One region of the Streptomyces sp. CNX435 genome, then DNA from elsewhere that is predicted to be linked to it. Evidence: predicted binding sites of a transcription regulator. Region 1 holds the regulator's gene; the other holds the start of a gene.
What was found. The regulator HrcA, encoded in region 1, represses chaperone genes, less so after heat shock. The targets are predictions, from matches to a motif close to TTNGCACTCNGNNNNNCNGAGTGCNAA.

Region 1 (14,463 bases):
GCCGAAGGCGGCGGACAGCGACGTACGCAGGCCGAGGCGGGCGAGGGCCGTCGCCATGTTCGCCACCCCGCCGGGGCTGGAGCCCATGCCGCGGGCCCAGGACTCCGTGCCGCGGACGGGGGCGCTGTCCAGGCCGGTGAAGACGATGTCCAGGAAGACCGTCCCCGTCAGGTACACATCGATGGCCGGGTCCTCGGGCTCGCGCACGTGCTTCAGCGGGTCTACGGCCGCCGGGGACGACGCAGGCGGGCCGGTGGGCGTGATCACGTGAGCGCCTCCCTCCTGACTCCTGGCGGGATACCTCTATCCCGGCTGAAATCAGTCTGCCCCAGCCCACTGACAACGCCCCCGCACACCGACCCGCCGTCCGCCGTCCGCCGTCCGCCGTTACGGAGGGGCGCGCTCGGAAGCCGCGGTGGCGCGTCAGGGCTTTCGGGCGACGCCGCAGTAGTGCGCGACGTCGGCGCGCTCACCGACCTGCGGAGTCTCCGCCGGGGCCGGGCGCCAGCGCGGGCAGGAGACGACTCCGGGCTCAAGCAGCTCCAGGCCCGCGAAGAGGCTCTCGACCTCGGTGGCCGAGCGGATGACCAGCGGAGAATTGCCCCGGCGGTTCCAGTGGTCGGCCACCTGGCGCATCGCCTCCGTGTCGACCTCCGTGGTGGGGTGGGAGATCACCAGATAGCTGCCCGACGGTACCGCGTCCATCAGCCGGCGGATGACCGCTCGTGCCACCTCGGCGTCGGGCATGTGGTTCACGATGCCCAGCATGGTGACGGCGACCGGCCTGGTGAAGTCCAGCGTGTGCGCCGCGTCCCGCAGGATCTCCTGCGGATCGTGGACGTCGGCGTCGATGTAGGCGGTGGCGCCTTCCGGGGTGCTGGTGAGCAGGGCGCGGGCGTGCGCGAGGACCAGGGGGTCGTTGTCCACGTAGACGATCCGGGCGTCGGGGGCCGCGCGCTGGGCCACCTCGTGGGTGTTGTCGGCGGTGGGCAGGCCGGTGCCGATGTCCAGGAACTGGCGTATCCCCAGCTCGCCGGCGAGCAGCCGGACGGAGCGCATGAGGAAGAGCCGGTCCTCGCGCGCCGACTTGACCAGGGCGGGGGCGAAGGCGAGCATCTCGTCCCCCGCCTGGCGGTCGACCTCGTAGTTGTCCTTGCCGCCGAGCCAGTAGTTCCACACCCGCGCCGAGTGCGGCACGGTGCTGTCCACCCGGGCGTTGGGGTCGAGGGCGTCGTTCGGCGAGGGCTCATTCATCGTGGTGACTTTCCGGGTGTCGTCAAGGAGGTCCCGGAACATACTCGCCGATCGCCCGGGTGCGTGCGGCAGAAGGGGTGTGGGGCGCCGGGGCCGGCCGGCTCGGGGAGACCGCGGGCCGACGTCACCCGACCGTAAGAACTGACGCGCTGCCCTTCCGGGCTCCCGGGGCTATCTTCGCCACCGAGACCGACACCCAGGAGTCCGCCTTGCGCACCCGTACCCTCCTTCCGGCCACGCTGACCGCCGCCGTCCTCGCCCTCGCCGGATGCGCCGGTGAGGACTCCGCACCCGCCGGGGACGCGGGCTCCGCACCCGCGGAGGCGTCCTCCCCCGCTCAGCCGCCCACCGGAGCGGACGACGGCGACGGCGGCGGGGACGGCGGCGGGGCGGCGGAAGCGAAGGTGCCCGAGGCGCTGACGTTCACCGCGAACACGGTGGACGGCAAGCCGTTCGACGCGAAGACGCTCGCGGGCAAGCCCGTCGTGCTGTGGTTCTGGGCCCCGTGGTGCCACGTCTGCCAGGCCCAGGGCGCCGAAACCGCCAAGGTCGCGGCCGAGTTCCAGGACCGGGCCCACGTGATCGGTGTGGCCGGACTCGACAAGCCCGAGGCCATGCAGGACTTCGTCGCCGACACGGAGGTCGGCGCCTTCCCGCACCTGTCCGACGAGGCCGGGGACGTCTGGAAGAAGTTCGGGATCACCGAGCAGAGCGTCTATGTGATCCTCGACGAGGACGGCAAGACCGTCTACGAAGGTGTGCTCCCCGGCGGCGACGGCCTGGCCGAGAAGCTCGGCACCGTCGCCGGCTGAATCGTCATGGCCGACCTGCCGCTCGCCCTCGCGCTCGGCGCCGGGATGCTCGCCGCCGTCAACCCGTGCGGCTTCGCCCTGCTCCCCGCCTACCTCTCCCTCCTCGTCCTCGGCGACGACCCGCCCGGCCGCACCGTCGCCGTCGGTCGCGCCCTCGCCGCCACCGCCGCCATGACCGCCGGCTTCGCCGCCCTCTTCGGCGTCTTCGGCCTCGCCGTCCAGCCCGTCGCCGGACAGGTCCAACAGCACCTGCCCTGGTTCACCATCGCCTTCGGCCTGCTCGTCGCCGCTGCCGGTGCATGGCTGCTCGCCGGCCGCCGGCTGTCCGTCCTCGCCCCGAAACTCCGGCGCGCACCGAAGCTGACCCGCTCTCTGCCCTCGATGGCGCTGTTCGGCATGGCCTACGCCACCGCGTCCCTCGGCTGTACGATCGCTCCCTTCCTCGCCATCGTCGTCTCCGCTTTCCGCAGCGGCAGCACGGCGGAGGGCGTCGCCTTGTTCGCCGCGTACGCCGCCGGGATGGGACTGATCGTCGGTGCCGCCTCGCTGAGCGTCGCGCTCACCCGGACGACCGCCGTCACCCCCCTGCGCCGCCTCGGCGCCTCCACACCCCGGCTCGGCGGCGGGGTGCTCCTCCTCGTCGGCAGCTACGTGGCCTACTACGGCTGGTACGAGATCCGCGCCAGGGACGACCCCGCCACCACCGACCCCGTGATCGAGGCGGCCGGCTCCGTCCAACGCGCCCTCGCCGACGCCGTGGACGCCGCCGGCCCGGCGGTCATCGCCGTGTTCTGCGCCGCGCTGCTCGTGGCGGCCCTGATCATCCGCACCCTGCGCCGCACACGCCGACCCGCCCGGACAGGAACCGACGCGGGGCCGGCCACCGGCCGCTCGGCCTGACCCCGTAGGCGGCGGACACCTCAGCTCACCTCCGGCGCGGAGAAGGGCGGCCAAGCATTCGCTTCCGGGCCCGTGAGCAGCGGTTTCACGGGCGCACCACCGCGCCGCCGCGAAAAGCCGCCGGCCGCCTCACCGCCGCGGCGGCACCGGCACCCGCCCCAGGTCCGTCGCCACCGTCAGCGGCCCCTCGTACCCGGCCTCCCGCGCCTCCCGCGCGAAGTCCGCCGGGTCCGGATAGCGCTGCGAGAAGTGCGTGAGCACCAGGTGCCGTACGCCCGCCGCGACCGCCACCCCCGCCGCCTGAGCCGCCGTCAGATGCCCGTGCGCGACGGCCAGCGCGGTCTCCGCGCCCAGGAAGGTGGACTCGATGACCAGCAGGTCCGCCTCCTCGGCCAGCGCGTACACCCCCTCGCACAGCCCGGTGTCCATGATGAACGCGACCCGCTGCCCGCGGCGCACCTCCGACATCTCCTCCAGCGGCACCCCCCGCAGCGAACCCTCGCGCTGCAGCCGGGAGATGTCCGGCCCCGTGATCCCCGCCCGCGCGAGCCGCTCGGGGAGCATGCGGCGGCCGTCCGGTTCGACGAGGCGGTAGCCGTACGCGTCCACGGGGTGGTTCAGACGGCGCGCCTGGAGGCTGTACGCGGGCGTGGCGGCGACCACGCCGTCCCCGTCGACCGGGCCCGCCTCGACCTTCGCGGTCTCCCGGTACGCGCTCGCGTACCGCAGCCGCTCGTAGAAGTGCCGCCCGCTCGCCGGGAAGTGGACGGTGACGGGGTGCGGGACGCGGTCGAGGTTGACGCGCTGGATGACGCCGGGCAGGCCCAGGCAGTGGTCGCCGTGGAAGTGGGTGACGCAGATCCGGTTCAGGTCGTGCGCGGCCACGCCGGCGCGCAGCATCTGGCGCTGGGTGCCCTCGCCGGGGTCGAAGAGGATGCCGTCGCCGTCCCAGCGCAGCACGTAACCGTTGTGGTTGCGCTGGCGGGTGGGGACCTGGCTGGCGGTGCCGAGGACGACGAGTTCGCGGGCGGACAACGCCGGTCGGCCGGCGCTATCCGGGCGGCCAGTTCAGGCCGCGGCCACCGAGCACGTGCGCGTGTGCGTGGAAGACGGTCTGGCCGGCGCCGGCGCCGGTGTTGAACACGACGCGGTAGCCGGTGGCGTCGATCTTGTCCTCGGCGGCGACCTCGGCGGTCTCGCGCAGCACGTCGGCGATGAGCTGCGGGTCGGCGGCGGCGAGGCTGCCGGCGTCCGCATAGTGGGCCTTGGGGATGACGAGGACGTGGGTGGGCGCCTGCGGGTTGATGTCGCGGAAGGCGATCGTCGTCGCGGTCTCGCGGACGACGGTCGCGGGCACCTCCCCCGCGGTGATCTTGCAGAACAGGCAGTCGGCCTGCGGCTCCCCGGCCATGTTCCCGGCCTCCTTCGTACGAGTCGGGCGGTACGGGCCGCATGGTACCCCGCGGCCGTACCCGGTGGCCGCCGCTACTCCCCCGCCGACGGCTCAGCCGACGACCCCGGAGCAGACCCCGGAGCCGAACCCGGAGCAGATTCCGGTGCAGCCGCCTCCCCCGGCAGCTCCGGCGGCGCCGCCGCCGGACTGCGCTCCAGCGCCTCCAGCGCCAGCCGCACCGCCGTCTCCAGCTGCGGGTCGCGCCCCTGCGCCCAGTCCTCCGGGGTCAGCTGCACGTCCACGTCCGGCTCGACGCCGTGGTTCTCCACGCCCCAGCCCGGGCCCTCCAGCCAGAAGGCGTACTTCGGCTGCGTCACCAGCGTGCCGTCGACCAACCGGTACCGGCTGTCGATGCCGACGACCCCGCCCCAGGTGCGCCGCCCGACGATCGGGCCGATGCCCAGCGCTCTGATCGCGGCGCTGACGATGTCGCCGTCGGAGCCGGAGAACTCGTTGGCCACGGCGACCACCGGCCCGCGCGGGGCGTCCATCGGATAGCTGACGGGCCGTATGCCGCGGCCCGCGTCCCAGCCGACGATGCGCCGCGCCAGCTTCTCCACGACGAGCTGCGAGGTATGCCCGCCGCGGTTGTCGCGGAGGTCGACGACCAGGCCCTCGCGGGCGACCTCGACGCGCAGGTCGCGGTGGAGCTGCGCCCAGCCGGGGCCCTGCATGTCGGGTACGTGGAGGTAGCCGAGGCGGCCGTCGGACGCTTCTCCTACATAGGCGCGTCGGCCGGCGACCCAGGCGTGGTAGCGCAGCGGCTCCTCGTCGGCGATGGGGACGATCACGGCGTAGCGCACGTCGCCGCCGTCGGCGGGCAGCACGCTCAGCTCGACCGGCTTGCCCGCCGAGCCCACCAGCAGCGGCGCGGGCCCGGCCAGCGGGTCCACCGGCCGGCCGTCGACGGCGACGATCGCGTCGCCGGGCCGGACGGCCGCGCCCGGCGCGGCCAGCGGGGAGCGGGCGTCGGGGTCGGAGGTCTCGGACGGCAGTATCCGCTCGACGCGCCAACGGCCGTCGTCCGCCCGGGAGACGTCGGCGCCGAGGAGCCCCTGCCGTCGCTCCGGCGCGCCCATGGGAGTGCTGCCGCCCGGGGGGACGACGTACGCGTGCGACGTGCCCAGCTCGCCCTGCACCTCCCACAGCAGGTCGACGAGGTCGTCGTGGGTGGCGACGCGTGCCAGCACCGGACGGTAGCGTTCCAGCACGCCGTCCCAGTCGACGCCGCCGAGGTCGGCGCGCCAGAAGTGGTCGCGCATCAGCCGGCCGGCCTCGTCGTACATCTGCCGCCACTCCGCGGCCGGGTCGAGCAACTGCCGTACGCGGGTGAGGTCGACGGTGACGTTGTCGCCGTCGCCGTCGTCGGCGTGGCTGGCCTTGCGGTCGGCGGGGACGACCTTCAGCTTGCCGTCGGTGCGCAGCAGGATCCGCTTGCCGTCGCCGGTGACGGTGAAGCCGTCGGCGTCGTCGGCGAGTTCCTCCAGGCGCTGCTTGCCGAGGTCGTAGCGCTCCAGCCGGGTGGCGGGCCCGTCGTCGTCGGGGCCGGCGGCGTCGGCGCCGAGGACGCCGCGCAGCGGGTGGACCAGCCACAGCAGGCCGCCGTCCGCGGCGCGCAGCGTCGAGTAGCGGGCGGCTTCGACGGGGAAGGGCAGGATGCGGTCGGCGAGGCCGTCGAGGTCGATGCGGGTGACCGGCGGGGTGTCCCCGGAGCCGGTGTCGTCGCCGTCGTCGGAGGGGCCGCGCTCCGGCGCCCGGCCGTGGCGCTGCGGGCCGAACGGCGAGGGGGTCTCGGCGGCGAGCGTGATCAGGTGCGGGCGGCAGGCGTACGGGAACGACAGGTCGAAGACGTGGCTGTCGTAGACCGGGTCGAAGGCGCGCTCGGAGAGGAACGCCAGGTGCTTGCCGTCGGCGGTGAACGCCGGGGAGTAGTCACGGAAGCGCGGCGGCGTGGCCTCGGCGACGGCCAGCCCGTCGGTGGTGGCCAGCCGCAGCTGCCGCAGCTCGCCCGGGCCCGGGTGGGACCAGGCCAGCCACGCGGAGTCGGGCGAGAACACCAGCCCGCCGACGTCGCCGTGGTCGCTGGCGTCGACCTCCCGCACCTCGCCGGAGGCGCGTTCGACGAGCAGCACCCGGCCGTCGTGCGCGGCGACGGCGACGCGGCTGCCGTCCGGCGCGACGGCCAGCCCGGTGACGCGGCCGAGGCGCCCGGCGGCCACCCGGCGGGGCGTGGCGCCGGCGTCGCGGCCAGCGGCGGGGATGAACTCCAGCGCGTCCTCGCCCTCGGCGTCGGTCACCCACACGACGTGCTCGGCGCCCTCGGCGCGGAACACCCGCGGCATCCGGGCCCGTACGCCCGGCTCGGCGGCCAGCGCGCGGGCGGGGCCCTCGCGGTGGGTCACCCAGTGCAGGGTGCCGCGGATCTCGACGGCGCTGCCGCGGCCGGTGTGGTCGGGGCGGGCGGCGCCGAGGTTGCGGCGGGCGCGCAGCGGCCGGGGGCGCAGGTCGGTGCGCTGGCCACCGAGGCGGACGTCGACGCGGCGCGGCTCGGTGCCCTCGTCGAGGTCGTCGAGGAGCCAGAGTTCGCCGGCGCTGGCGTAGACGACGCGGGTGCCGTCGGTGGCGGCGTGGCGGGCGTAGAAGCCGCCGAGGGTGGAGTGCCGGCGCGGCGCGGCGAAGGCGTCGGGGTCCGCAAGGTCCGCGGAGTACAGCGCGCCGGTGCCCTCGTGGTCGGAGAGGAACGCGAGCCGCCCGCCGGCCCACAGCGGGCACTCGGCGTTGCCGAGGAGGGCGTCGAGGTCCGCGGGCCGGGTGAACTCGGCGTCGGCCGCGGTACGCAGCCAGAGCCGGCCGGCGGTGCCGCCGCGGTAGCGCTTCCAGTACGCCGCCTCCCGGCCCATGGTCGCCGTGAGCAGCGCGACGCGGCCCTCCGGCCCGTACGCGACGTCGCCCACGGGCCCGAACGGCAGCGTGCGCGCGGGGCCGCCGTCGGGCGGCACGGCGCGCGCCCAGGTGCGGCGCAGCGAGTACTGGCCGTGGGTGCTGAGGGCCAGCACGTCGCCGTCGGGCGTCCAGCCGCGTACGGAGGTCTTGCCGCTGCCCCAGTACGTCAGGCGCACGGGTGCGCCGCCGTCGAGGGGCGCGGTGAGGACCTCGGGGGCGCCGTCGCGGGTGGAGGTCCAGGCGACGTGCGCGCCGTCGGGGGCTATGCGGGGGTGGTCGACCGGCATATTGTCGGCGCTCACCCGCCAGGCGCGGCCGCCGTCGAGGGGCGCGGCCCAGACGTCGTCCTCTGCCGTGAAGGTGATCAAGTCGCCGTGCAGGTGCGGGAATCGCAGGTACGCAGGCTGAGTCACGTCGATCATCCCATCATGCGGAGGCCGCGCTCACCACCGCTTTGCGGTGCGGTGTGACGTTCGTCCTGTACCCATTCCGTCCACGGGTGGAACAAACCGGGTCGTACCGGCGAACACCCCGGGAAAGCCCCGGATGCCGGCGTACGGAACGTCCGGATCCGGGCGTACGGGACCGCCGGATCCGGGCGGTCAGGACCACCGTCCGGTCGCCGCGAGCACCACCGCGCCCGCCGCGGTGCCGGCGGTGGAGGCGCGCAGCACGGTCGGCCCCAGTCGGTATGCCCGGGCGCCCGCCTCCTCGAACGCGGCCAGCTCCTCCGGCGCGACCCCGCCCTCGGGGCCGACCACCAGCACGATCTCCCCCGGCTCCGGTCCCGACTCCGACTCCGACCCTGACCCCGGCCGCGACTCCGACCCCCGCCCCGGCAGCGCCGCACCGGCCAGCGGCGCGGCGCCCTCCTCGTGCAGCACGGCGGCGAACGCCGCGCCCGCCAGCAGCGGCAGCAGCTCCTTCGTCGAGTGCGGCCCGGCGACTTCCGGGAAGCGCAGCCGGCGGGCCTGCTTGCCCGCCTCGCGGGCGGTGGCGCGCCACTTGGCCAGGGACTTCCGCCCGCGCTCCGCCCGCCACTGCGTCACGCAGCGGGACGCCGCCCACGGCACCACCGCGTCCACCCCGGTCTCCGTCATCATCTCCACGGCCAGCTCGCCGCGGTCGCCCTTCGGCAGGGCCTGCACGACGGTCAACCGCGGCCACGGCGCGGGCTCCTCGCGCACCTCGGCGCACGCCACCAGCAGCCGGTCCCGGCCCTCCGCGCCGGCCACGGTGCCGTACGCGCCACGCCCCGCGCCGTCGGTGAGCACTACGTCCTCGCCGGTGCGCAGCCGCCGTACGGACACCGCGTGCCGCCCCTCCGGCCCGGTCAGGGCCAGCACCGCGCCGGGGCGGGCGGCGTCCAGCACGGCGGGCTCGGCGACGAACACGGGGGCGGTCACAGCAGGCCGCCCGAGGCTTCGCCGGCGGGCTTCGTCGCCCCGCTGAGCGCGTCGGCCAGCTCCCGGGCCAGCACCTCCACCAGCTCGGCGGCGGGCAGTTCACGCGCCAGCCGGTAGCCCTGGCCGGCCCACAGCGCCATGCCCTGCGGGTCGCCGGCGCGGGCGGCGGCGGCGCGCAGCGGGGAGGTCAGGTGGTGGACCTGCGGGTAGGCGGCGGGGGCGTACGGGCCGTGTTCGCGTACGAACCGGTTGACGAGCCCGCGCGCGGGGCGGCCGGAGAAGGCGCGGGTCAGCTCCGTACGCGTGAACACGCCGCCGGTGACGGCCCGTTTGTGCAGCGCGTTGGCGCCCGACTCGGGGCAGACCAGGAACGCGGTGCCGAGCTGCGCGGCGGCGGCGCCGGCGGACAGCACGGCGGCGATCTGCCCGCCGCGCATCAGCCCGCCGGCGGCGATCACCGGGACGTCCACCGCCTCCAGCACCTCGGCGAGCAGCGTGAGCAGCCCGCGGCCGACCCGGTCGTCACGCGGGTCGTTGCGGAAGCCGCCCTGGTGGCCGCCGGCCTCGACGCCCTGCACGCACACGGCGTCGGCGCCGGCGGCCTGCGCCCGGCGTGCCTCGACGACGTTGGTCACGGTGACGACGGTGTACGTACCGGCGCGGGCGAAGGCGTCGAGCACGGCCGGTCTGGGGCAGCCGAAGGTGAACGAGACCAGCGCCACCGGCTCGTCGAGGAGGATGGCCACCTTGGCGTCGAAGGCGTCGTCCGTGCCGGCCTCGGCGTCGCCCAGCTCCGTGCCGTACCACTCGACCTCGCCGGCCAACTGCTGGGCGTACGCCTCTATCTGGGCGGGATCCGGTGGGGAGGGGGGCTGGGGCAGGAACAGGTTGACGCCGAAGGGGCGGTCGGTGACGGCCCGCAGCTGGCGGATCTCCTCATACATCGCCTCCGGCGTCTTGTAACCGGCGGCGAGGAACGCCAGGCCGCCGCCCTCCAGCACGCCGGCGGCGAGCTGCGGGCAGGATGCGCCACCGGCCATGGGCGCCTGCACGATCGGGAAGGTGAACAGATCGTTCAGCTCGGTGGGCATGGCTCAATCCTGTCATGCGGGTCGGACACCGGCGGCCCGGTCCGGATCATGGAATCCGCACGTCTTCACGCGCCTTGGGACGGTGACGTCCCACCCACCACACGCACCCGTCGCGCGGGCCGCAACGGCGGCGGCCCGGCAACGGTCGGCCAGTCCGCGGCTAGCGTCCGCTCCAGGCGTCCTTCAGCCGCGAGAACAGCCCTTGCTGGCCCGGTTTGAACTGGCCCTGGGGCCGCTCCTCGCCGCGCAGCTGGGCGAGTTGGGTCAGGAGCCGCTCCTGCTCGACGTCCAGCTTCTGCGGCGTCTCGACCTCGACGTGGACGACCAGGTCGCCCCGGCCGCCGCCGCGCAGGTGCGTGACGCCGCGCTGGTGCAGCGGAATCGACTGCCCCGACTGCGTACCGGGACGGATGTCGACCTCTTCGAGGCCGTCGAGCGTCTCCAGGTTGACCTTCGTGCCCAGCGCGGCGGCCGTCATCGGGATCGTCACCGTGCAGTGCAGGTCGTCGCCGCGGCGCTGGAAGATCGGGTGCGGCAGCTCGCGGATCTCCACGTACAGGTCGCCCGCCGGGCCGCCGCCCGGGCCGACTTCGCCCTTGCCGGCGTGCTGGATGCGGGTGCCGGTGTCGACGCCCGCGGGGATCTTGACCGTCAGGCTGCGCCGCGAGCGCACCCGGCCGTCGCCCGCGCACTCGGGGCACGGCGTGGGCACCACCGTGCCGAAGCCCTGGCACTGGGGGCAGGGCCGGGAGGTCATGACCTGGCCCAGGAACGAGCGGGTGACCTGGGAGACCTCGCCGCGGCCACGGCACATGTCGCACGTCTGCGCCGACGTGCCGGGCGCCGCGCCCTCGCCGTTGCAGGTGCCGCAGACGACCGCGGTGTCGACCTGGATCTCCTTGCTGCCGCCGAACGCCGCCTCCTCCAGCTCGATTTCGAGCCGGATCATGGCGTCCTGGCCGCGCCGGGTGCGCGAACGCGGCCCGCGCTGGCCCGCGGTGCCGAAGAAGGCGTCCATGATGTCGGAGAGGTTGCCGAAGCCGCCGGCGCCGAAGCCGCCCGCCGCGGCGCCGTTCTGCGACAGCGGGTCGCCGCCGAGGTCGTAGATCTGCTTCTTCTGCGGGTCCGAGAGGACTTCGTAGGCGGCGTTGATCTCCTTGAACCGCTCCTGGGTCTTCGGATCCGGGTTCACGTCCGGGTGCAGCTCGCGCGCGAGCCGGCGGAACGCCTTCTTGATCTCTTCCTGTGAGGCGTCACGTCCGACGCCGAGGACCGCGTAGTAGTCCGTGGCCACTTATGACTCCGCCAGGATCTGTCCGACGTACCGTGCCACTGCGCGTACCGCTCCCATCGTTCCGGGGTAGTCCATGCGGGTAGGTCCGACCACGCCGAGCTTGGCGACCGCTTCGCCGGTGTCGCCGCCAGAACCGTATCCGACGGAGACGACCGAGGTGGAGGTGAGGCCCTCGTGGTCGTTTTCATGGCCGATACGCACCATCACGCCCGGTTCCTTCGCCTCACCGAGCAGCCGCAGGAGCACCACCTGCTCCTCCAGCGCCTCCAGCACCGGCCGGATGGTGAGCGGGAAGTCGTGGTCGAAGCGGGTGAGGTTGGCGGTGCCGCCGATCATCAGCCGTTCCTCGGTCTCCTCCACCAGCGTCTCCAGCAGCACCGACAGCACGGTCTGCACCGTGCCGCGGTCGTCCGCCGGGAAGGAGTCGGCCAGGTCGGCCACCAGCCGCGGCACGTCGCCGAAGCGGCGGCCGACGACGCGGCTGTTGAGCCGGGCTCGCAGGTCGGCGAGGGACTCCTCGCTGTACGGCGCCGCGCAGTCGATCACGCGCTGCTCGACCCGGCCGGTGTCGGTGATGAGAACGAGCATCACGCGCGCGGGGGCGAGTTGGAGTAGCTCGACGTGGCGCACGGTCGAGCGGGTCAGCGACGGGTACTGCACGACCGCCACCTGCCGCGTCAGCTGCGCCAGCAGCCGCACCGTGCGCCCGACGACGTCGTCGAGGTCGACGGCGCCGGACAGGAAGTTCTGGATGGCCCGCCGCTCAGGCGCGCTGAGCGGCTTGACGTCGGCGAGCTTGTCGACGAACAGCCGGTAGCCCTTGTCAGTAGGGATACGGCCGGCGCTGGTGTGCGGCTGGGCGATGTACCCCTCATCCTCCAGGGCGGCCATGTCGTTACGCACCGTGGCCGGGGAGACACCCAGATGATGCCGCTCGGTGAGGGCCTTGGAGCCGACCGGCTCCTCCGTGCCGACGTAGTCCTGGACGATGGCGCGCAGCACTTCGAGCCGACGCTCGCTGAGCATGCTGTCCACCTCCGCACTGGGGGTCCGTCCGGCCGTTCCGCCGCTGGCACTCGACGGCGGGGAGTGCCAGGGTTCGGGGCCAGTGTACGGCCGGGTACGGCAGCTCAGGCAAGGCGGCCGGTCTCGTTATAGCGTCGTGGCATGGGTGGCGGTTGGGAAGAGCCGGCGCCGGACATCGTACGGTGCCGGCTGCCCCGCTGGGACGCGACCGCGGGGGCGGTGGCCGGATCGGCGGGCGTGCTGCTGGTGGACACGGGCGCCTCGCTGCGGGAGGGCGCGGAGCTGCGCCGGGCGGTACGCGAGCGCTTCGGCCGGCCCGTGACGCACATCGCGCTCACGCATCCGCACTTCGACCACGTGCTCGGCACCGCCGCCTTCGCCGGGGCCGAGGTCTACGGCCCGGCGGGCATCGCCGACCGGTTGCGTGGCGAGGGCGCGGACGAGGTGCGCGCGGACGCCGTACGCCACGGGCTGTCCCCCGACGCGGCGGCGGAGGCCGTCGACGTCCTGGTCACCCCGCGGCACGCGGTGTCCGGCACGTACCCGCTGGACCTCGGGGGCGGGCGGGAGGTGCTGCTCGTCGAGCTGGGCGCGGCGCATTCGTCGCACGACCTGGCGGTGTACGTCCCGGGGCGGCCGGCCGTCGTCTTCTGCGGCGACCTGGTGGAGGAGTCGGGCCCCCCGCAGGCGGGCCCGGACGCGGACCGGGCGCGGTGGCCCGCGGCGCTGGACCGGCTGCTGGAGCTGGGCGGACCGGAGGCGGTCTACGTCCCGGGGCACGGCGCGGCGGTGGGTGCGGATTTCGTACGGGCCCAACGGGACGAACTGTCGCGGGGCTTGTCGTAGTCTCGCCCCGTGCGCCGTTACGACTCCGATCTCACGCCCCCCTGGAAGAAGCCGCGGCAGCCCGCCCCCGAGGTGCCGGCGGAGCCGGACCTCGTGGTGGAGGAGGTGGGCACGGGCTTCTGCGGAGCGGTCATCCGTACAGAGAAGACCGCGGAGGGCCCGACGGTGACCCTGGAGGACCGCTTCGGCAAGCACCGGGTGTTCCCGCTGACGCTGGCCGGCTTCATGATCGACGGCAAGGTGGTGACGCTGGTGCCGCCGCGGGCCGCCGCCCCCTCGGGCCCCCTGCTGTCCGCCTCCGGCTCGATCGCGGTCCGCGACCACACCGCGCGCGTGGCCCGCGCCGGCCGCATCTACGTCGAGGGCCGCCACGACGCGGAGCTGGTGGAGCGGGTGTGGGGCCACGACCTGCGGGTCGAGGGCGTGGTGGTGGAGTACCTGGAGGGCGTGGACGACCTGCCGGCGGTGGTGGCCGCCTTCGCGCCGGACGCGGACGCGCGGCTGGGGGTGCTGGTGGACCACCTGGTGCCGGGCACGAAGGAGTGGCGCATCGCGGAGTCGGTGTCGAGCGACCACGCGCTGGTGGTGGGTCACCCGTACGTGGACGTCTGGGAGGCGGTCAAGCCCGCGTCGGTGGGCATCGCGGCGTGGCCGCGGATCCCGCGGGGCGAGGACTGGAAGACGGGCATCTGCCGGGAACTGGGCTGGCCGGCGGACACGGGAGCGGCCTGGCGCCGGATCCTGGGCTCGGTACGGACGTACCGGGACCTGGAGCCGGCGCTGCTGGGGCGGGTGGAGGAGCTGATCGACTTCGTCACGGCCCCGGCGAGCTGAGAGGGGCGGCCCGGGGGTCTGGGGCGGGTCGGGGAACAGCTCCTCAGTCCACCAGGTCCCGCACCACCGCGTCCGCCAGCAGCCGGCCCCGCAGCGTCAGCACCAACCGCCCCGCCTCGTAAGGACCGCGCTCCAGAAGCCCGTCCCTTACCGCCCGCGCAGCCGCCTCCGCCCCCGCCGGCCGCAGCAGCGACCGCGGGCAGCCCGCCGACAGCCGCAGCTCCAGCAGGATCCGCTCCACCCTCCGGTCCTCGGCCGTCAGCACCTCGCGCCCCGCCGCCGGCGACCGCCCCGCCGCCAGCGCCTCCGCATACGGCGCCGGGTGCTTGACGTTCCACCACCGCACCCCGCCCACGTGGCTGTGCGCCCCCGGGCCCGCGCCCCACCAGTCCGCGCCCGTCCAGTACAGCTCGTTGTGCCGGCACCGCGCGCCCGCACCGCCCCCCGACGCCGCCCAGTTCGACACCTCGTACCACTCCATCCCCGCCGCCGACAGCGCCTCCTCCGCCATCAGATACCGGTCCGCATGCACGTCGTCGTCCGTCGGCGGCACCTCGCCCCGCCGGATCCGCCGCGCCAGCTGCGTACCCTCCTCGACGATCAG
Region 2 (14,463 bases), on a different contig from region 1:
AGGTCGGCGCCGCCGGGTCGCCGGCCTCCCGGTAGAAGACATCGAGGCCGTCGATGCGGGCGGTGCGGTGGCGTACGGTCATGGAGCACACTCCAACCGGCTAAAGCAATTTGAACGGTTAGTACGCTCCGAACCTAACCCTGCCCCCGCCAACCTGTCAACCCGACTTCAATGGTTACACTGCTCTGTATGGCACGACCGCTGACGGGCGAACCGCTCGCCCTGGACCTGGTGAACACCTGGTGGATCGACCAGGGACGCCCCGTCGACTTCTTCTACGAGCCGGACGGCATAAGCCGCTGGCTGGACGAGCACCACCTGACCGACGACGCGGCGGACCCCACCGCCACCGCCACCGCCGACGCCGTACGCGCCCCGCTGGCCGCCGCCCGCGCCGCCCTGCGCGCCGCCCTCGACGGGGACGAGCAGCCGCTCGACGCGATCCTCGCCCACGGCGCCCGCCGCCCCCTGCTGCGCGCTGGCGTGGCCACCTCGGAGGTGGTCGTGGACGACCCGGCGTGGCTGCCCGCCTGGTGTGCGGCGGCCGACCTGGTCCGGCTGTACGCGGAGCAGCCGGAGCGGATCCGCGGCTGCGCGAACCCCGAGTGCGTGCTGTGGTTCTACGACGTCAGCAAGAACGGGCGACGCCGCTGGTGCTCCATGGAGGGGTGCGGCAACCGCGCCAAGGCGGCCCGCTTCCAGGACCGCCACCGCGCCCGGTGAGCAGGGCGTGCCCCGCACCTTCCAGGACCCGCCACCGCGCCCGGGTGAGCGGGGCGCGCTGCTCCGTACCGCCGCCCCTGCCCGCTACCCCCGCAGCGCGTTCAGCTGCGCCAGGAACCACGCCTGCGGCGGCAGCGCCGTGGCCGCCGCCGCCAGCCGCTTCGTCCGGCGGGCGCGTTCGTCGCGCGGCATCGACAGCGCCGCGTGCAGGGCCTCCGCCGTCGCCTCCACGTCGTACGGGTGCACCACCAGCGCGTCCTCGCCGAGATCCGCGTACGCGCCCGCCTCCCGCGACAGCACCAGCGCGCAGCCGTCGTCCGAGACCACCGGGATCTCCTTCGCGACCAGGTTCATCCCGTCGCGCAGCGGGTTGACCAGCGCCACGTCCGCGAGCCGGTACGCGGCGAGGGAGCGGGCGAAGTCGTCCTCGACGTGCAGCACGACCGGCTGCCAGCCGTCCGTGCCGTACGCCTCGTTGATCTCCGCGGCGAGCCGGCGGACCTCCGCGGTGTAGTCCCGGTACACGGCCAGGTCCTGCCGCGACGGGTACGCGAACGCCAGCTTCACCACCCGCCCGCGCCACCGCGGCCAGCGCTCCAGCAGCCGCCGGTAGGCCAGCAGCCCGCGGACGATGTTCTTGGACAGCTCGGTGCGGTCCACGCGTACCACCACCTCGCGGTCCGTGCCGCCGATCTGCGCCCGCAGCGCCGCCATCCGCTCGGCCACGTCCGGCCGCCGTGAGCGCTCACGCAGGAAGTCGGCGTCGGCGCCGAGGGCGTGTACGTCGACCCGGGTGGTCCGCCGCCCGCGGCGGTCCGGCGGCGGGTCCTCCCCCTCCCAGGCGACGTGCGCCTCGTCGCCCAGCACGTCGCGGCAGCAGGAGACGAACGCCTCGGCCCACCGGCGGGTGTGGAAGCCGACGCGGTCGGCGCCGAGCAGCCCGCGCAGCAGCGCGGCGGCGATGTCGTCGGGGAGCAGCCGGAAGTACTCGGGCGGCGCCCAGGGGGTGTGCGAGAAGTGCGCGATCCTGAGATCGGGGCGGTGCTCGCGGAGCATGCCGGGCACGAGGCAGAGGTGGTAGTCCTGCACGAGCACCGCGGCGCCGTCGGCGGCGCCGTCGGCGAGGGCGTCGGCGAAGGCGCGGTTGTACGTCTCGTATGCGGCCCAGCGGCGACGGAACTCCGCGTCGAAGACGGGGGAGACGGGGATGTCGTAGAGCATGTGGTGGACGAACCACAGGACGGAGTTCGCGATGCCGTTGTACGCGTCGTGGAAGACGTCCGGGTCGATGCCGAGCATCCGTACGCCGGGCTCGCCCACCCCACGCCGCACGGCCTCCCGGTCCCCGTCCCCGAGCGCGGCGCACACCCACAGCGCCCCGGCGTCGGGCCCCACGGCACTGAGCCCGGACACGAGCCCGCCACCGCCGCGCTTGGCGACGAGTTCGCCGTCGTCGCGGACGGCGTACGAGACGGGCCCGCGGTTCGACGCGACGAGCAGGGGGGCACGCGAGGGCTCGGCCATGCGCCGAGCCTAGCCACGGCACGGGCGCCCGAAACGTAGGGCCACGACTTCAGAAGTCTTCGACCACCTCGTAGACAGTGAACAGCTGATCGAGGTTCGCCTCCAGGCCGGTGGTGTTCTTGATCACATGCCAGAGGAAGTCCTCGTCCGGGCCCCAGGAAGGAAATTCGACACCCGATTCCGATGGCAACGGGTCACCGGTCTCCGCCCTGGCCTCGCCGTTCTCGAAACAGACGTGGCGGACGAGGTCAGCGTCGTCGTAAAACCACAGGGCGTACACGCTCGCCACGCTGGAGAACACGACAGCCAGGGCCTGCGTCCCCTTGATCGTTCCGAGAACGTCCGAGGTCAGCCACCGGTCGACGTTGAGAGGGATCCGCTGGTCCGGATCCCAAATCTGACACCACCCACCGTCCTCAGCGAGGTAGAGGCGCTCACGGGGAGAGTGGCTCCACGCGAAGTCGGCGCTCACGCGTTCGTCGCGTGGCACGTAGCCGACGACGTCCGGCAGGCTGTCCACGACCTCGTCGATGGACCGGTCGCGCACGAACAATGCCGATGTATTCCATCCCATGGATGATGATCGTTGTGTAGCCAGCCTCGCTGCGTCAAGCAGAGCTGAACAATTGTGCCCCGGGTGTGGCCCGCCCGGCGAGGGCTCCGTTACGCCACCGTCGTGTCCGGCTCCTCGTCACCGCGGCCCCGGTCCGGCCCGTGACCCCGTACCCCGCCACAGCACGCCCGGCGAGGGCTCGCGTACTCGGGGATCTCCCGCATCGGCGGCCGCTCCTCCGTGTCCACCCCGTACGTCCGCGGCTCGAACGCCCCGTCCACCCCCCGCTCGAACTGCGTCAGCCGGGGCCGCACCAGGTGCCCCCGCGCCAGCCGCAGCTGCGCCGTGCGGTAGATCGCCGCCGCCATGCGGCCCAGCGCGCGGTCGTCCTGGTGGCGGTGGCGGCGGACGCCGACGTCGACCTGGGCCAGGGCGTCCAGGCCCACCGTGTGCAGCGCGTCGACGAGCAGGCCCAGCTCCACCCCGTATCCCACCGGGAACGGCAGCCGCTCCAGCAGCGACCGCCGCGCCGCGTACTCGCCGCCCAGCGGCTGGACGAAGCCGGCCAGCAGCGGCCAGTGCAGGTTCAGCAGCGGGCGGGCCACCAGCTCCGTCACCCGCCCGCCCTGGCCGCCCGTCCGAGTGCCGAGCGGCCTGTCGTATACCGCCTTCACGAACTCCACGTCCGGGTCCGTCAGCAGCGGGCCCACGATCCCGCTCACGAACGCCGTGTCGAAGTCCTTCAGGTCCGCGTCGACGAAGCACACGATCTCGCCGCGGGTCACCAGCAGCGACCGCCACAGCACCTCGCCCTTGCCCGGTGCCGCCGGCACCCGCGGCAGCACGTCGTCACGGTGTACGACCCGCGCGCCGGCCGCGGCGGCGACCTCCGCCGTGCGGTCCGTGGAGCCGGAGTCCATCACGACCAGCTCGTCGACGAGCGCCCCGCCCCCGCCCCCGCCACCCCCGCCGTCCGCGCCGCCCGCCGCCATCAGCTCCGCCCGGATCGCCGCGACAATCGCCCCGACCGTCGCCTCCTCGTTCAGCGCCGGCAGCACCACGCTCACCGTCCCGCGCGCCCCCAGCGCCCGCTTGGCCGCGAGCAGCCGCGCCGGCGGCCGGTCCGCGGCGGACCAGGACCGCGCCTTCAGCCACCGCTCCACGTCGTCGAGCACCTGCGGGCCTCCCTTGCCGGTGGTCCTGTGCGGTGTGAGAGCCGTCTCGCGTGTCGGACGGCCCTCACAACTGTCCTGGTCGTCGGTTACAGTCTTGAACAACGTGCGTGACGTCCCTATGTCGGGGTCCGCGCGCCGGAGAGAAGCGCCAGACAAAAGCGCCGTTCGGCCCCGCCGGGCCGGCGCCATACAGAGCTCATCCAGAGGGGCAGAGGGAACGGCCCGTTGAAGCCCCGGCAACCCTCCGTCCGGCACTCGCGACGCTGCGAGGCCCCGGACGGTGATGGTGCCAATTCCGTCCTGCGGCGAGATGCGTCGCGGGGAAGATGAGGAGAGAGGGCCTCGCCAGTATGGCTGTAGAGACAGCTGCCACCCACACCGCCGTCGACGGCGCCCCCGACCTGGGTCCGGCCGTCGCGCTGTCCTGCCGGGAGTGCGGGGAGCGGGTGCCGCTGGGTCCCGTGTTCGCGTGCCAGTCCTGTTTCGGGCCGCTGGAGGCGGCGTACGACCTGCCCGGCGGCGACGCCGAGTCCGCTGCCCGGCTGCGGAAGCACATCGAGGCCGGCCCGCGGAGCATCTGGCGGTACGCGCCGCTGCTGCCCGTCCCCGCCGACGTGGCGGCCAAGCCCAACCTGAACCCCGGCTTCACCCGGCTGCACCGCGCCGACCGGCTCGCCGCCGAGCTGGGCGTCACCGGCGAGCTGCACGTCAAGGACGACTCCGGCAACCCCACGCACTCCTTCAAGGACCGCGTCGTCGCCATCGCTGTCGAGGCCGCCCGCGCCTTCGGCTTCACCACGCTGTCCTGCTCCTCCACCGGCAACCTGGCGGGCGCGGTCGGCGCCGCCGCGGCCCGGGCGGGGCTGCGCTCGTGCGTGTTCATCCCGTACGACCTGGAGCACGCGAAGGTCGTCATGGCCGCCGTCTACGGCGGCGACGTCGTCGGCATCGAGGGCACGTACGACGACGTGAACCGCTTCTGCTCCGAGCTGATCGGCGACCCGGTCGGCGAGGGCTGGGGCTTCACCAACGTCAACCTCCGCCCGTACTACGCGGAGGGCTCCAAGACCCTCGCCTACGAGATCTGCGAGCAGCTCGGCTGGCGGCTCCCGGACAACATCGTCATCCCGGTGGCCTCCGGCTCCCAGCTCACGAAGATCGACAAGGGGCTGAAGGAGCTGATCGCGACGGGGCTCGTCGAGGAGCGTCCGTACCGGATCTTCGGCGCCCAGGCGGCCGGCTGCTCGCCGGTCTCGCGGGCCTTCAAGGACGGCCATGACGTCGTACGTCCCGTCCGGCCCGACACCATCGCCAAGTCTCTCGCCATCGGCAACCCGGCGGACGGCCCGTACGTGCTGGACATCGCCCGCCGCACCGGCGGCGCGGTGGAGGACGTCACGGACGCCGAGGTCGTCGACGCGGTCAAGCTGCTGGCCCGTACCGAGGGCGTCTTCGCGGAGACGGCGGGCGGCGTGACCTTCGGCGTGCTGGCGAAACTCGTCGCGGACGGCCGGATCGACCCGGCCGCGACCACCGTCGCGATCAACACCGGCGACGGCCTGAAGACACTCGACGCGGTCGCCCCCACCACGGGGCCGAGCGCGATCATTCGTCCCACACTCGACTCCTTCCGAGAGGCCGGCCTCGCATCATGAGCGTGAACGTCCGAATTCCGACCATCCTCCGTACGTATACCGACGGCCGGGCCGAGGTGAGCGCCGAGGGCGCGACCCTGGCCGACGTGATCGAAGACCTGGAGAAGAACCACCGCGGGATCGCCGCCCGGGTGCTGGACGATCAAGGCAAGCTGCGCCGGTTCGTGAACGTCTACGTGAACGACGACGACGTCCGCTTCGCCGATGGCCTGCAGACTCCCACTCCGGAGGGGGCGGGCGTCTCGATCATCCCGGCGGTTGCCGGGGGCAGTTGAACCCTGCTGCTGCGTGTGCGGCCCCACCGATCCGGAGTGGGGCCGTTCGCATGTCCGTGCACGCGATAGGGTTGGGACGTTCCCCCCTCGTGGCCCGTGCTCCATGCATATGAGAACGCGACAAGTTCCGGGTAATTGCGGAGAGTTATTTGTCGTGATGGTGAGTTATGCCCTGCCCGAGTTGTCAGGGGATGGCGGGTGTTGGTCGGAAAAATACCGATCAAGTGTCCGCAGAATTCTCGTCCGATTGACCTGTTGCACTGGGCATCTGTGCGGATACATTCAGCCGCGGTCGACGCGTTCCGGCGCACGCCCCGGCGTGTATCCGGGGGTGAGGTCTGACCCGGGTCCGCGGAGTGCGGTCCTGTGTAAGGGCCAGCAATAGGGGAGTTTGGAATGGCTCAGGGCACCGTCAAGTGGTTCAACGCGGAGAAGGGGTACGGCTTCATCGCGGTCGACGGTGGTGCGGATGTCTTCGTCCACTACAGCGCGATTCAGATGGACGGGTACCGCACCCTCGAGGAAGGCCAGCGGGTCGAGTTCGAGATCTCGCAGGGTCAGAAGGGGCCGCAGGCAGACATGGTCCGCGTCAACGGCTGAGCGCCGGGCATCGACCACGGACGACTTGCGCTGGGCCCGCACCCCCCGGGGTGCGGGCCCTCTGCTGTGCGGTGCGGTTCTCCGGTTCCGCTCTGTGCGTGTTCCGCTCTGCGCGTGAGAACGCCCCACCCGCTTGCACTCGCAGGGGGCGAGTGCTAATCATTGGCGTTAGCACTCTCCCCGTGAGAGTGACAGCACGGGACCGGTTCGGTGAGGTCCGTACGCCGGGTGGGAGGGAACCACGCGGGTCGCGGACCGTCCGTCGCGGGCGCCAGCGCGGTCCGGACACAGACCACCCCCCTGTCCGGGAGGACTCAACACAATGGCCAAGACCATCGCGTTCGACGAGGAGGCGCGGCGCGGCCTTGAGCGCGGCATGAACCAGCTCGCCGATGCCGTCCGCGTCACCCTGGGCCCCAAGGGCCGGAACGTCGTCCTTGAGAAGAAGTGGGGCGCCCCCACGATCACGAACGACGGTGTCTCCATCGCCAAGGAGATCGAACTCGAGGACCCGTACGAGAAGATCGGCGCCGAGCTGGTCAAGGAGGTCGCGAAGAAGACGGACGACGTCGCCGGTGACGGCACGACGACCGCGACCGTCCTGGCCCAGGCGCTGGTCAAGGAGGGCCTGCGCAACGTGGCCGCCGGCGCCAACCCGATGGCGCTGAAGCGCGGCATCGAGAAGGCCACCGAGGCCGTCTCCGCCGCCCTGCTGGAGCAGGCCAAGGACGTGGAGACCAAGGAGCAGATCGCCTCCACCGCCTCCATCTCCGCCGCCGACACCCAGATCGGCGAGCTGATCGCCGAGGCCATGGACAAGGTCGGCAAGGAAGGCGTCATCACCGTCGAGGAGTCGCAGACCTTCGGTCTGGAGCTGGAGCTCACCGAGGGCATGCGCTTCGACAAGGGCTACATCTCCGCCTACTTCGCCACCGACATGGAGCGCATGGAGGCGGAGCTGGAGGACCCGTACATCCTCATCGCCAACTCCAAGATCAGCGCGGTCAAGGACCTGCTGCCGCTCCTGGAGAAGGTCATGCAGTCCGGCAAGCCGCTGCTGATCATCGCCGAGGACGTCGAGGGCGAGGCCCTGTCCACCCTCGTGGTGAACAAGATCCGCGGCACCTTCAAGTCCGTCGCCGTCAAGGCCCCGGGCTTCGGCGACCGCCGCAAGGCCATGCTCGGCGACATCGCCATCCTCACCGGCGGCCAGGTCATCTCCGAGGAGGTCGGCCTCAAGCTGGAGAGCGCCACCCTCGACCTGCTGGGCCGCGCCCGGAAGGTCGTCATCACCAAGGACGAGACCACCATCGTCGACGGTGCCGGCGACAGCGACGGCGTCCAGGGCCGGGTCAACCAGATCCGGGCCGAGATCGAGGCCAGCGACTCCGACTACGACCGCGAGAAGCTGCAGGAGCGGCTCGCCAAGCTGGCCGGCGGCGTGGCCGTCATCAAGGCCGGTGCCGCGACCGAGGTCGAGCTGAAGGAGCGCAAGCACCGCATCGAGGACGCCGTGCGCAACGCGAAGGCGGCCGTCGAGGAGGGCATCGTCGCCGGCGGCGGCGTGGCCCTGCTGCAGGCCGGCCACGTCTTCGAGAAGCTGGAGCTGGAGGGCGACGAGTCCACCGGTGCCGCCGCGGTGAAGCTGGCCCTGGAGGCCCCGCTGAAGCAGATCGCGGTCAACGCCGGCCTTGAGGGCGGCGTCGTGGTGGAGAAGGTGCGCAACCTGACCCCGGGCCACGGCCTGAACGCCGCCAGCGGCGAGTACGTCGACATGATCGCCGAGGGCATCATCGACCCGGCCAAGGTGACCCGCTCCGCGCTGCAGAACGCGGCGTCGATCGCGGGCCTGTTCCTCACCACCGAGGCCGTCGTCGCCGACAAGCCGGAGAAGGAGAAGGCCGCGGCCGGGGGCGGTATGCCCGGCGGCGACATGGACTTCTGATCCGGGTCGTCCGCGGACGCACCGACGAACCGAGGGCGGTACCCCGCAGGGGGTGCCGCCCTCGGGCGCGGAGGGCCGGGTGCCGGGGCCGGGGGTCGGCAGCCCGTCAGCTCACGTCGGTCGCGGCCTTCAGCGCCACCCGCAGGTGGCCGTGCGAGGCGTCGAGCAGCCGCTCCGCCGTGCTGCCGTCCACGCCGCCGAGGATGGTGAGGATCGCACTCTTCACCTCCCCGTGGGTCTCCGCGAGGGCGGCCTCCACCTCCTCGTCGCCCGCGCCCGTCGCCAGCGCGACGATGCGCCGCGAACGCGCTTGCAGCTTCTCGTTGGAGGCGCGCACGTCGACCATCAGGTTCCCGTACGTCTTGCCCAGCCGGATCATCGTGATCGTCGAGAGCATGTTGAGCACGAGCTTCTGCGCCGTGCCCGCCTTCAGCCGCGTCGAGCCCGCGATCAGCTCGGGGCCCACGACGACCTCGATGCCGTGGTGCGCCGCCGCGCACAGCGCGGAACCGGCGTTGCAGGACACCCCGATGGTCAGCGCCCCCCGGCCGCGCGCGAACGTCACGCCGCCGACGGCGTATGGCGTACGGCCCGAGGCGGAGATGCCGACGACCGTGTCGTCGGGCCCCAGGTCCGCCGCCGCCAGGTCGGCCGCGGCCAGCTCCTTGCTGTCCTCCGCGCCCTCCGTGGACGTGCGGATCGCCTTGTCACCACCGGCGATCATGCCGACGACCTGCGACGGGTCGGTGTTGAACGTCGGGGGGCACTCGCTGGCGTCCAGCACCCCGAGCCGGCCCGCGGTGCCGGCGCCCAGATAGAACAGCCGGCCGCCGCGGGCCATGCGCTCGGCGGTGGCGTCGATGGCGGCGGCGATCTGCGGCAACTGCGTGGCGACCGCGCCCGGTACGCCGCTGTCCTCCTCGTTCATGATTCTGGCGATCTCCAGGCTGGAGAGGCGGTCGATCTCCGCAAGCTCCGGCCGGAACGCTTCGGTGGTCAGGCTTTCCAGCTCCCGGCGGATGTCGGCTGAGGGAGAGGGCATGTCGGGGCGGCTCTTTCCATGCGGTGCGTGGCGCGCGGTGGGCGGTGCGCGCACGCGGAGTTGGGTCGGTCACGGCGGCTTGCGTGGTGCGGTCGCCGGCGGTCGGGCTGCCGTCGCGGGCGGCCGGCGCGCGGTGCGCGTCCGGACGCCGGGCGGCGCCGGCGTCGTACGGCGGTGCGGTCGGGTGCGGTCAGGTGCCGGGCCCTCGGACGTCCGCGGGACGCCTTCGGGCAGACCAGTGTGGGGGGTGGTGCGTGGGGGTGGTGCGGGGGGTGGTGCGTGGTCGCGTGTACGTGGTGCATGACACGTGGCGCATGAGCTGTACGTGGTGCAGAGTGCATGAGCTGTGCGTGGTGCAGATGGCGCGTCTGGCACGTCCGGGCGTGTCGGTCGCCCCCGGCGCCCCCGGCGCACCCGCCGCGCCGTCCGGTACCGCGGGCGGGGCCCGCGTCTGCGTCGCGGGCGGGTCGCCGGTGCATCGGGCGGTCGTCGGGTGTCGCCGGGCGGCGTCAGGGCCGCGGGCGGAGCGGGCTGTGCCGGTGGGCCAGCGCCTCGTACGAGGCGGCGAGCGCCGGGGCCGCGCGCTCGTACGTACGCTGGGCCACGCCTATGAACAGGCAGTCCACGACCAGCAGTTGGCCCGTCCTGCTGGACATGGCCGCCGGCCGCAGCTCGCTCTCGCGACCCGTGGACGTGGTGAGTATGTGATCGGCGTACGAGGCGACGGGGCCGTCCGGACGGCCGGTGATGGCCACGGTCGTCGCCCCGTGGTCGAACGCCACGCGCAACGGCTCTATGACGTCGACCGTGCGACCCGAGTGCGTGATCGCGATGGCCACGTCACCCGCGCGCAGCTGGACGGCGTTGGTCACGGCCAGGTGCGGGTCGGGCGAGGCGTGCGCGACGACGCCGATCCGCAGCAGCTTCTGAACCAGGTCCTGGCCCACGAGGTTGGAGGCGCCGATCCCGTACACGTCGATGCGCCGAGCGGCGGACATGGCGGCGATCGCCGCCTCCACCTGCGCGGGGTCGAGCCCGGCCGCGGTGTCCGCGAGCGCCTGCTGCTCGTCCCGCGCGAGCTTGGCGATGACGTCGGCCATCGAATCGTCCACCGCTATGTCCGCGGTGACCGACGGCGCCCGCCCGGCCTCCTGCTGCGCGGCGGCGGCGGCGAGGGCCAGCCGGAGGTCGCGATACCCGGGATAGCCGAGCAACCGCGCCGTCCGCACCACGGTCGCCTCCGACGTACCGGTGCGCTCCGCGAGGCCGGTGACGGTGAGCGCGGCACAGCCGGCCGGGTCACCGGCGACGGCCTCGGCGACGCGCTGCATGGAGCGCGTCATGGACGGCGCGACCGTCCGCACCTTGGCCGCGAGGGCCGCGGGCGCGGGCGGCGCGGGTCCGGTCGGGGGGTCGGGAGTGAAAGTTTCCTTCACGCTGTAGCTCACACCCGAAAGATATTTTCACGACCGAGGCGAGTCAACCCCCCGCGACCGCCCTGTGGAAAACCCCGCGGGGGTGGGCGCCGCGGGCGCCGGGGCGGCTGTGGGCGCCGTCTCGCGGGTGCCGGTTGCGGGAGAATGGCTGCATGGAGCACCAAGGGCTGGAGCAGGCGCTGCACTGCGCCCGTGCGCTGATACTCGCCGACCTCACCGCCGCCGACGTGGCCGAGCCGGACGTCGTCACCCTCGTCGAGGACGCCGTCGCGCACCGCCGCTGGTGGGTCGAGCAGTGGCCGCAGGGCGTGGCGTACCTGGACGGCCTGGTGGCTCAGGACGTCCAGGACGCGCTCCTGGAGAAGCACGGCAGGTGGCCGCTGTGCCCCGTCTGCCAGGACGTCGACGCCTCCGGCCCGCACGCGCTGGACATCGAACCGGAACTCGGCCCCGAGCCGAGGTGGGTCTGCGGGCGGACGGGCGCGGTGGTGGCCCCGGTGGGCGGCCTGGGGCCGGCGGGCGGCGCCGGATGACGATCTACGTCGACCCGCCGACGTGGCCGGGACACGGGCGGATGTGGTCGCACCTGGTCAGCGACGAGTCGTACGAGGAACTGCACGCCTTCGCGGAGTCGATGGGAGTGCCGCCGAGGGCCTTCGACCGGGACCACTACGACATTCCGTCGACGCGGTACGAGGACGCGGTGCGGCGGGGGGCGGTGGAGGTGGGCTCGAAGGAGCTGCTGCGCCGACTGGTGGCGGGCGGCCTGCGGCGGCCGGGGAGGCGGTCGGGGGTGGCGTGAGGGCGTAGGGCGGTGCACCATGCGCGGGCGTACCGGAGCGTTCGAGGGCAGCACCGTAGAGACTGCCTTGCATCGGACCGTTCGGCGGGGTCAGGCTCGTGTCAGTGCGCCTCACCCATGCAGGAGGTCAGCGTGTTACCCACAGGTGCCTCGTCAGTTGGCTGCCGCCCTTGGGGTGTCGGTCGGATGCGTCCGTATCCGGCCGTGCACCATCGGGACTTCGCCTCCGCCGTCATCGACCCGGCCACCCAGCTCACGGTCTACCGCGACGCTCGCGGCGGAATCATCGAGATGGGCAAGCACGGAACGTCGATGGGCACGGAGACCCAGATGGAGAGCACCAACCTGGACTCCCGCAACGACACCGACCACGACCAAGACAGCGAGCAGGACCCCGGGAGCTGACGCGTGGCATCAGCCGAGAGTTCGGTCCTGGTGGTCACCGAGGTCGACGACATCACCGCGAACATGGTGATCGCCGAACTCAACCGCCGGGGCGTGCCCGTGGTCCGGTTCAACCCCGCCGACATCGGTGACCATCTCCAGGTCTCGGCCTCCTTCGGCACCGGTTCGACCGCGCCGGCGGGGCAGGTCCACACCCCCTCCCGCCGCACCGGCTGGAGGGGGTGCGCTCGGTGTACTGGCGCCGCCCCACCTGGCCTCCTTCGAGCACCTGGACGCGGCGGACGCGCGGTTCGCCGCCGCCCAGACCCGTCATGGCCTGGGCGGAACCCTGTACGCCCTGCCTCACGCCCGGTACGTCAACCACCCGCTACGCAACTACGCAGCCGAGCACAAGCCGCTCCAGCTCGCCACCGCCCAGCGGATGGGCCTGCCCATTCCGCCCACGCTGGTTTCCAACAATCTCGACGACATCAAGGCGTTCCTCACCGAACACGAGCAGGTGGTCTACAAGGCGCTGCGCTGGACGCCCTACCGGCAGCAGGACGGCACCGGGCTGACCACCTGGACCGAGCCGGTGAGCATCGATGAGCTGGACGAGTCGGTCGCGGTGGTGCCGCACCTCTTCCAGGCACGCATCCGCAAGGAAGCGGACATGCGCGTGGTGGTCGTGGGTGAGCGGGTGTTCGCCGTCCGCATCGACTGCGACCTGCTGGACTGGCGCCGGGACTACAGCGTCCTGTCCTACCGGGTCACCACGCTGCCCGACCAGATCTCCGACCTCCTGGTCCGCTATCTGCGACGCTTCGGCCTCGCCAGCGGTAGCTTCGACCTCGTCCTCGACTGCGACGGTGACCTGCACTTCCTGGAACTCAACCCCAATGGCCAGTGGGGCTGGCTCGAAGACGCCGCCGACCTTCCCCTGACCTCTGCCTTCGCAGATCTGCTGGCGCAAGGAGAGCCATGACCGCACCCGACACCCGCCGCGAGCGCCGAGCGCTCGCCGACCGCCTCCAAGCGCAAGGGCACCTGACAAGCCCTGTGTGGCGGGCAGCGGTCGAAGCCGTGCCCCGCGAGGCGTTCCTTGGTGCCTCCGGGGTGTTCCTGCCCGAGGACAACGCCGCCTGCTGGCGGCCGGTCGCCCCCGGCAGCGTCGAGACCAAGGAGTGGGTGGAGATCGCCTACGGCGACGAGTCCCTCGTGACCCAGCTCGACGGCCACCTCACACCCGACCAGGCCACCGGGCCGGTCACCGGCTTCCCCACCTCCTCCTCCACCGTCCCCGCCACCGTCGTCGGGATGCTGGAAGACCTGGACGTGGACGACGGCATGACCGTGCTGGAGATCGGCACGGGCACCGGCTACTCCACCGCGCTACTGTGCCACCGCCTCGGCGAAGACCAGGTGACCAGCATCGAAGTCGATCCCGAGGTGGCCAAACGCGCCGACGACGCGCTCGAAGCCTGCGGCTACTCCACCTGGACCGTGACCGGCGACGGCCTGCTTGGACACCCCCGCCGCGCCCCGTACGACCGCATCATCGCTACCTGCGCCGTGCGCCGTATTCCCCATGCCTGGATCCGCCAGACTTCCCCGGGCGGCATCATCCTGGCCACCGTCGGCTCCTGGTCCCGCGGCACTGGCCTGGCCAAGGTCACCGTCACCGGTGAGCGCACGGCAGAGGGGCGGATCATCGGCCGCTCCTCCTTCATGCCTGCCCGCGCCCAGGCACCCGTTCCGCTCTCGGGCGATCTCGCCGCCCGCACCGCCTACGCCGACACCACCCGGCCCGCCCGCATCGCACCGGGGCTGCTCCACGCGTGGATGCCAGCGTTCCTCGCCCAGCTCGCCGCCCCCGGCGTGCAGATGATTAACACCGCCTCCGGAGGCGAACAGCGGGTTTACCTTTTCGACACAGACCGGGAATCGTTCGCTGAACTCGCACGCGACGGCGACGCCTGGACCGTCCGCCAAGGCGGACCCGTCGCCCTCTGGGACGCCATCGAAACCGCGGTTACCACATGGCAGGGCACCGGGGAGCCTGATATCAGCGCTGTCCAACTGGACGTCACACCCGCCGGGCACACCTATTGGATCGGAGACGATCCGACCCTGCGCTGGGAACATCGCCTCGTGTGATCGGGCGAGCCTCACGGTCCGAACGCCCCGCATTCCTTGGGCTGGGGAAGGCTGGGTGCCGCGTCCTCGTCCACGTCGCCGCATTCGGCAGTTTCCGCGTCAGCGGCGTCGGCGGCGTCGGCGAGGCGTTCACCTCGGCTGTCCGCGATGTGCAGTGTCTTGTGCAGCGATTCGCACAACTGTCTCGCGAAG

Region 2: the regulator HrcA is predicted to act here: its motif matches at 6,674-6,700, upstream of groL (chaperonin GroEL).

What each region holds. Positions count from the first base shown of each region.
Region 1 covers NZ_JCANTA010000009.1:190,072-204,534, reverse strand. The annotation lists gene T328_RS17705 (carbohydrate kinase family protein) at 1-267, opposite strand, end outside; gene T328_RS17700 (SAM-dependent methyltransferase) at 424-1,254, opposite strand; gene T328_RS17695 (redoxin domain-containing protein) at 1,464-2,066, shown strand; gene T328_RS17690 (cytochrome c biogenesis CcdA family protein) at 2,073-2,966, shown strand; gene T328_RS17685 (ribonuclease Z) at 3,096-4,001, opposite strand; gene T328_RS17680 (histidine triad nucleotide-binding protein) at 4,018-4,377, opposite strand; gene T328_RS17675 (S41 family peptidase) at 4,452-7,784, opposite strand; gene T328_RS17670 (16S rRNA (uracil(1498)-N(3))-methyltransferase) at 7,965-8,768, opposite strand; gene T328_RS17665 (nitronate monooxygenase) at 8,765-9,859, opposite strand; gene dnaJ (molecular chaperone DnaJ) at 10,020-11,153, opposite strand; gene hrcA (heat-inducible transcriptional repressor HrcA) at 11,154-12,179, opposite strand; gene T328_RS17650 (MBL fold metallo-hydrolase) at 12,321-13,025, shown strand; gene T328_RS17645 (DUF3097 domain-containing protein) at 13,035-13,859, shown strand; gene hemW (radical SAM family heme chaperone HemW) at 13,903-14,463, opposite strand, start outside.
Region 2 covers NZ_JCANTA010000007.1:215,586-230,048, reverse strand. The annotation lists gene T328_RS15465 (alpha/beta fold hydrolase) at 1-82, opposite strand, end outside; gene T328_RS15460 (CGNR zinc finger domain-containing protein) at 190-723, shown strand; gene T328_RS15455 (alpha,alpha-trehalose-phosphate synthase (UDP-forming)) at 808-2,247, opposite strand; gene T328_RS15450 (hypothetical protein) at 2,297-2,794, opposite strand; gene T328_RS15445 (glucosyl-3-phosphoglycerate synthase) at 2,911-3,975, opposite strand; SAM riboswitch class I at 4,169-4,308, shown strand; gene thrC (threonine synthase) at 4,326-5,630, shown strand; gene T328_RS15435 (MoaD/ThiS family protein) at 5,627-5,905, shown strand; gene T328_RS15430 (cold shock domain-containing protein) at 6,302-6,505, shown strand; gene groL (chaperonin GroEL) at 6,828-8,450, shown strand; gene murQ (N-acetylmuramic acid 6-phosphate etherase) at 8,557-9,492, opposite strand; gene T328_RS15415 (MurR/RpiR family transcriptional regulator) at 10,002-10,940, opposite strand; gene T328_RS15410 (DUF8819 family protein) at 11,081-11,461, shown strand; gene T328_RS15405 (DUF4031 domain-containing protein) at 11,458-11,730, shown strand; gene tgmA (putative ATP-grasp-modified RiPP) at 11,848-12,135, shown strand; gene T328_RS15395 (MvdC/MvdD family ATP grasp protein) at 12,263-13,099, shown strand; gene tgmC (ATP-grasp peptide maturase system methyltransferase) at 13,096-14,271, shown strand; gene T328_RS15385 (hypothetical protein) at 14,283-14,463, opposite strand, start outside.